Actinoplanes lobatus: one gene and its partner. The protein of the gene in region 1 binds, or shares a complex with, the protein of each later gene. Links are inferred from orthologs where the notes say so. Each region holds a gene or a part of one and is shown in the gene's direction. Other genes may lie near its edges.

The links.
Region 2: the proteins of secA (region 1) and secY are in contact, whole or in part, in a crystal structure (PDB 3DIN), measured with the Thermotoga maritima proteins. The link is inferred for Actinoplanes lobatus from one-to-one orthologs. Residues at the interface, in WP_004082002.1 of Thermotoga maritima: Glu261, Ala262, Arg263, Lys300, Ala301, Arg302, Thr303, Ile304, Ile305, Leu323, Tyr324, Asp325, Pro326, Val329, Ser330, Tyr333, Ile336, Lys340, Phe345, Val349, Glu363, Phe364, Tyr374, Ser375, Gly376, Gly377, Glu393, Ile395, Thr482, Ser483; in WP_004081795.1 of Thermotoga maritima: Glu108, Gly109, Glu110, Glu111, Ala236, Glu237, Arg238, Arg239, Ile240, Thr241, Ile242, Gln243, Tyr244, Ala245, Arg246, Arg247, Val248, Thr249, Gly250, Arg251, Arg252, Val253, Tyr254, Gly256, Ala257, Ser258, Thr259, Tyr260, Leu261, Pro262.

The regions. Positions count from the first base shown.
Region 1 is NZ_JACHNC010000001.1:3,130,569-3,134,343, forward strand. The notes cover bases 161-3,624. They hold secA (preprotein translocase subunit SecA), read left to right. Parts: upstream 161-520; coding sequence 521-3,424; downstream 3,425-3,624. Other genes in these bases: BJ964_RS14530 (GNAT family N-acetyltransferase), read right to left, coding at 161-334. Also shown: more of BJ964_RS14530, read right to left, coding at 1-160. UniProt on the Escherichia coli protein: Required for protein export, interacts with the SecYEG preprotein conducting channel.
Region 2 is NZ_JACHNC010000001.1:2,882,680-2,885,790, forward strand. Bases 189-2,988 are described here. They hold secY (preprotein translocase subunit SecY), read left to right. Parts: upstream 189-818; coding sequence 819-2,159; downstream 2,160-2,988. Other genes in these bases: rplO (50S ribosomal protein L15), read left to right, coding at 189-352; BJ964_RS13355 (adenylate kinase), read left to right, coding at 2,231-2,884; map (type I methionyl aminopeptidase), read left to right, coding at 2,969-2,988. Outside these bases: more of rplO, read left to right, coding at 1-188; more of map, read left to right, coding at 2,989-3,111. UniProt on the Escherichia coli protein: The central subunit of the protein translocation channel SecYEG. Consists of two halves formed by TMs 1-5 and 6-10.

The DNA.
Region 1 (3,775 bases):
TGTCGCTCGCCAGACGGGAGTAGACCAGCAGCTCGGGCGTGCCCCGGCGGATCCCCTCCCGGGTGTAGCCGGCGGCCAGCGCGACCCGCAGGGCGATCGGGTTGTCCCACGGGATCAGCAGCTCCAGCCGCTCCCGGTCGCGCAGGGTGAGCCGGCTCACCTCACGCAGCGCCGCCGTCGCCACGCCGCGCCGCCGGGCCGCCGGCACGACCTCGACGGTCACCCGCTCCCCGGTCAGGGCGACCCGGCCGAGGCGGTCACCGGACCGGGTGCCGACGATCTCGTACGCCCCGTCGCCCGCGTCCTCGAGCCGCACTTCGCTGTTCTGATCCACGGGGACATCCTCGTCCGGGACGCGCCCGGGCGCCAAACAGCTTGCAAATGAGTCGGAGGATGCGCTGTCAGCGAACTTCATGGCGTATTTCGCCCTTTTTGTGAGTTTCACGGGAGGCTCGGGTCACAGGTCCACGGGGAAGGTGCCTACGATGGTTCAGCAGACTGTCTAGGGGAGCGTTGACCCGTGTCGATATTGGAAAAGATTCTTCGCGCCGGCGAAGGCCGCATGGTGCGACGGCTCAAGGCGATCGCGGAAGCGGTCAACTCGATCGAGGACGACTATGTCGACCTGACCGACGACGAGTTGCGCGAATGCACCCAGCAGTTCCAGGAGCGCTGTCAGGAGGGCGAGTCGCTCGACTCGCTGCTCCCCGAGGCCTTCGCGGTGGCCCGGGAGGGCGCCAAACGGGTGCTCGGCCAGCGGGCTTACGACGTCCAGCTGATGGGTGGCGCCGCGCTGCACTTCGGCAACATCCCGGAGATGAAGACCGGTGAGGGCAAGACCCTGACCGGCGTGTTCCCGGCCTACCTCAACGCGTTGAGCGGCAAGGGCGTGCACATCATCACGGTCAACGACTACCTCGCTCAGCGTGACGCCGAGTGGGTCGGCCGGGTGCACGTGTTCCTCGGCCTGACCGTCGGCGTCATCCTGCCGAACCGTCCGTCCGCCGAGCACCGCGCCGCCTACGAGTGCGACATCACGTACGGCACCAACAACGAGTTCGGCTTCGACTACCTGCGCGACAACATGGCGTGGGCGAAGACCGAGCTGGTGCAGCGCGGGCACAACTTCGCGATCGTCGACGAGGTCGACTCCATCCTGATCGACGAGGCCCGGACCCCGCTGATCATCTCCGGCCCGGCCGAGCACTCCGCCCGGTGGTACGGCGAGTTCGCCCAGATCGTCGCCCGGCTCCAGGCGGGCAAGGACGGCGAGGGCGACTACGAGGTCGACCACGCCAAGCGCACCATCGCGATCACCGAGCGCGGCGTCGCCAAGGTCGAGGACCGGATCGGCATCGACAACCTGTACGAGTCGGTGAACACTCCGCTGGTCGGCTACCTGAACAACGCCATCAAGGCCAAGGAGCTGTACAAGCGCGACAAGGACTACATCGTCAGCCCCGAGGGCGAGGTCCTGATCGTCGACGAGTTCACCGGCCGCATCCTGCACGGCCGCCGCTACAACGAGGGCATGCACCAGGCCATCGAGGCGAAGGAGGGGGTGGAGGTCAAGCAGGAGAACCAGACCCTGGCGACCGTCACCCTCCAGAACTACTTCCGCCTGTACGAGAAGCTCGGCGGCATGACCGGTACCGCGCAGACCGAGGCCGGCGAGTTCAACAGCGTCTACAAGGTCGGCGTCGTCAGCATCCCGACGCACCGCCCGATGATCCGGATCGACCACCCGGACGTCATCTACAAGACCGAGAAGGCCAAGTTCAACGCGGTCATCGAGGACATCGCCGAGCGGCACGCCACCGGCCAGCCGGTCCTCGTCGGCACCGTGTCGGTGGAGAACTCGGAGATCCTCTCCCAGCTGCTGCGCCGCAAGGGCATCCCGCACAGCGTGCTGAACGCGAAGTTCCACGCCCAGGAGGCGACGATCATCGCCCAGGCCGGCCGGAAGGGCGCGGTCACCGTGGCGACCAACATGGCCGGTCGTGGCACCGACATCCTGCTCGGCGGCAACCCGGACTTCACCGCCGCGGCCGAGCTGCACCAGCGCGGCCTCGACCCGGTGGAGAACCCGGAGGAGTACGCGAAGGCCCTCGAAGAGGTGCTCCCGATCGTCAAGGAGGCCACCGAGCGGGAGGCCGCCGAGGTGCAGGCCGCCGGCGGGCTCTACGTGCTCGGCACCGAGCGCCACGACTCCCGCCGCATCGACAACCAGCTCCGCGGCCGGTCCGGCCGGCAGGGCGACCCGGGTGAGTCCCGGTTCTACCTGTCCCTCCAGGACGACCTGATGAAGCGGTTCCGGGCCGGCGCCGTCGAGGCCGTCATGGAGCGGTTCAACATCCCCGAGGACGTTCCCATCGAGTCGAAGATGGTGAGCAAGCAGATCCGCAACGCGCAGACCCAGATCGAGGCGCAGAACGCGGAGATCCGCAAGAACGTCCTCAAGTACGACGAGGTGATGAACAAGCAGCGGCAGGTCATCTACGCCGAGCGCAAGCGCGTGCTCGACGGCGAGGACATGCACGAGCAGGTCACCCACATGATCGACGACGTGATCGCCGACATCGTCACGGTGGCCACCGCCGACGGCTACGCCGAGGACTGGGACCTGGACCAGCTCTGGACCAACCTCAAGCGGCTCTACCCGGTCACCGTCACCATCGACGACATCGTCGAGGAGTCCGGCGGCGAGAAGGGCACGATCGACCAGGAGTTCCTGGCCGAACAGCTCAAGCAGGACGCGCGGGGTGCCTACCGTTCCCGCGAGGAGGAGCTCGGCGCCGAGGCGCTGCGTGAGCTGGAGCGCCAGGTGCTGCTCGCGGTCATCGACCGGAAGTGGCGTGAGCACCTCTACGAGATGGACTACCTCCAGGAGGGCATCAGCCTGCGGGCCTACGCCCAGCGCGACCCCGTGGTGGAGTACCAGCGCGAGGGCTTCGACATGTTCAACCAGATGATGGAGGGCATCAAGGAGGAGGCGGTCGGCTTCGTCTTCAACCTGGAGGTCCAGGTCGAGGAGCAGCCCACCATCACCGTCGACCCGAGCCAGGCCTACGAGCTGCCCCAGGTCGGCGAGGAGCCGGAGGGCGACGGCGGTTCCGAGCGGGTCGAGGTGCACGCCAAGGGTCTCGGCGGCTCCAACCGCCCGCAGAACCTCCAGTACACCGCACCGGCCATCGACGGTGAGGCGGGCGCCGGCCGCCCGGTGATCCAGCAGCAGTCGGCGCCGGTCCAGATCGGCCCCGGCGGGTCGCCCGTCCCGGCCAGCCCGGCGCACACCGGCGCCGGCTCGCCGAGCCGGTCCTCGGCCTCCCAGTCGGAGTCGAACGGTCCTTCGCGCAACGCCCCCTGCTACTGCGGCTCGGGCAAGAAGTACAAGCGCTGCCACGGCGGGCCCGGCGCGGCCTGATCCACTCCCGAACGGCCCGCGTGGCCCGGCTCCGGCCGGCCCACGCGGGCCGTTCCGCATTCCTGCCCGCCCGCACCCGCCCTGCCGGCCCGCGCCCGCCCTGCCGGCCCGCGCCCGCCCTGCCGGCCCGCGCCCGCCCTGCCGGCCCGCGCCCGCCCTGCCGGCCCGCGCCCGCCCTGCCGGCCCGCGCCCGCCCTGCCGGCCCGCGCCCGCCCTGCCGGCCCGCGCCCGCCCTGCCGGCCCGCGCCCGCCCTGCCGGCCCGCGCCCGCCCTGCCGGCCCGCGCCCGCCCTGCCGGCCCGCGCCCGCCCTGCCGGCCCGCGCCCGCCCTGCCGGCCCGCGCCCGCCCTGC
Region 2 (3,111 bases), 250 kb from region 1 along the record:
CCGCGGTACCAAGGGCACCGGGGCTCGCAAGAACACCCCGGCGTCGTTCGAGGGTGGGCAGATGCCCATCCACATGCGGCTCCCGAAGATCAAGGGTCTGGGCAACCGGCCCCGTAACAAGGTCGTCTTCCAGGTGGTCAACCTGGACCGGCTGGCCGAGCTGTTCCCGAACGGCGGCGAGGTCGGCCCGGCCGAGCTCGTCAACGCCGGCGCGGTCCGCAAGGGCCAGCCGGTGAAGGTTCTGGGCTCGGGCGAGCTGGGCGGCGTGTCGCTGACCATCTCGGCGCACGCGTTCAGCGAGTCGGCCAAGGAGAAGATCGCCGCAGCCGGTGGTTCCGCCACCGAGCTGTAGGACGTGAAACGGTGAGAGGCCGCGGTACCGGGGAAACCCGGCGCCGCGGCCTCTTCCGTTGTTCCGGGAGTGGCGTAAACGGCCCTGTGCGGCGCGTGAGGCCTGGATCCCGGTGTGGACGCGTTGCCCATCGGGTGAGCGGCCAAAGTGCCGTGACGGCCGTCTCAGGCCGTTTGGTGGGAATCCCCGTTGCGGAGAGTGGCTCCCTTCGATGGATCGGGGACGCCTTCCGGCCCGTGCCGTAGGGTGGGGCGGGCATTTCGATCGGGCGCGCAAGCACCCGCTTCAGCCATGAAGCCGGACACTTGTGTTGTACTGGGACATCGGCCGGTGCGATGCCGGTGGTTGCGCTCTCGGCCTTGCTGATACAGTGCTCCGCTGGCGGCCTATACGGCTGCTCAATGATGTGTGCCCGAAGTTCCGGGATACCGCAACCCAGAGTGTGGCGACCACGCAGGAGGATCAGTTGTTGTCCGCCTTCTCGAGCGCGCTTCGGACGCCTGACCTGCGGAAGAAGCTACTCTTCACGGTAGCGATTGTGGGGATCTACCGTTTCGGTGCCACATTGCCCAGTCCGGGCGTGTCGTACTCCAACGTTCAGGCCTGTATCAAGCTCACCGAGTCCGACACGAACGGCGTTCTCAACCTGCTGAACCTGTTCAGCGGCGGCGCGCTTTTGCAGTTGTCCGTGTTCGCGCTGGGCATCATGCCCTACATCACGGCGTCGATCATCCTGCAGCTGCTCACCGTGGTCATCCCGCGGTTGGAGCAGCTCCGCAAGGAGGGTCAGTCCGGCCAGGCGAAGATCACGCAGTACACCCGCTACCTGACGCTCGGCCTCGCCGTGCTCCAGGCGTCGGCGTTCGTGGCGCTCGCCCGTACCGGTCAGCTGTTCAACAACATGTGCGACCAGGACGACCCGGCCTACCAGATCATCCCCGAGAACACCGGCATCCCGATGTGGCTCACCCTGAGCCTGCTCGTGATGACGATGACCGCCGGCACCGGCGTGGTCATGTGGCTCGGCGAGCTGATCACCGACCGTGGCGTCGGCAACGGCATGTCCGTGCTGATCTTCACCTCGATCGCGGCCCGCCTCCCCGGCGAGGGCTGGAGCATCAAGGAGTCCAGCGGCACCGGCAAGTTCTTCCTGGTGATCGGCCTGGTTCTGGTGATCATCGCGCTGGTCGTCTTCATCGAGCAGGCGCAGCGCCGGATCCCGGTCCAGTACGCGAAGCGCATGATCGGCCGGCGGATGTACGGCGGCACCTCCACCTACATCCCGCTCAAGGTGAACCAGGCGGGTGTCGTCCCGGTCATCTTCGCGTCCTCGCTGCTCTACCTGCCGCAGCTCTACCTGCAGTTCTTCGACCAGAACAAGCTCAAGGGCTACCAGGTCTGGATCCAGAACTACCTGGCCAACCCGACCCACTGGCTGTACATCGCGGTCTACTTCCTGCTGATCATCTTCTTCACGTACTTCTACGTGTCGATCACGTTCAACCCGACTGAGGTCGCGGAGAACATGAAGAAGTACGGTGGTTTTGTTCCGGGTATCCGCCCGGGCAAGCCGACCGCCGACTACCTCGACTTCATCCTCAGCCGGATCACCCTGCCGGGCGCGCTGTACCTTGGTCTGATCTCGGTCCTGCCGAACTTCTTCTTCATCTGGCTGAACCAGCAGCAGTACCAGAACTTCCCGTTCGGTGGTACCGCGGTGCTGATCATGGTGGGTGTGGGCCTGGAGACGGTGAAGCAGATCGAGAGCCAGCTCATGCAGCGGAACTACGAAGGGTTCCTCCGGTAGTGGGTACGCGGGGCCGGGGGGCTCTGGCGTCGGTGGGCGTGGTTTCTCAGGACCGAAGCGAGGCGATGTAGGTGCGGCTGGTACTGGTGGGCCCTCCGGGGGCCGGCAAGGGGACCCAGGCTGAGTTCATCGCCGCCCATCTCGCCGTACCGAAGATCTCGACCGGGGACATCTTCCGGGCGAACGTGTCGCAGGGGACGCCGCTGGGCGTCGAGGCCAAGCGCTACATGGACGCCGGGCAGCTGGTCCCGGACGAGGTCACCATCAACATGGTGCGCGACCGGCTCGCCGAGCCGGACGCGAGCGACGGCTTCCTGCTGGACGGCTTCCCGCGTACCGTGCCGCAGGCCTCGGCGCTGGACAAGCTGCTGGCCGACCTGGGCACCGCGCTGGACATCGTGATGGAGCTCGTGGTCGACGACGACGAGGTCATCCGGCGGCTCTCCGGCCGGCGTACCTGCCGGGGCTGCGGCAAGATCTGGCACGTCGAGTTCGACCCGACCAGCAAGCCGGACATCTGCGACCGCTGCGGCAGTGAGCTGTTCCAGCGCGACGACGACAAGGCCGAGACGATCGCCAACCGTCTCGTGGAGTACGCCGACAAGACCGCGCCCCTGGTCGACTTCTTCGGCGCCCAGGGCAAGCTGGTGGGCATCGACGCCACCGGCCCCGTGGAGGACGTCACCGTGCGCGCGATCGACGCTCTCCGGTCGTACGGCGGCTGATTCCGCCGACCGATTCACTTCCGCCGCCCCGGGGTCTCCCGGGGCGGCGGCATTTCTAGGACGAAGAGGGTTAGGCTCACCGCCATGCGCCGCCAAGAGCTGAACATTCAGCTGAAGACTCCCGAGCAGATCGAGAAGATGCGGGCGGCCGGTCTGGTCGTCGCCGCGGCTCTGGACGCGATGCGCGCAGCGGTCGCCCCGGGTGTCTCCACCGCCGACCTGGACGC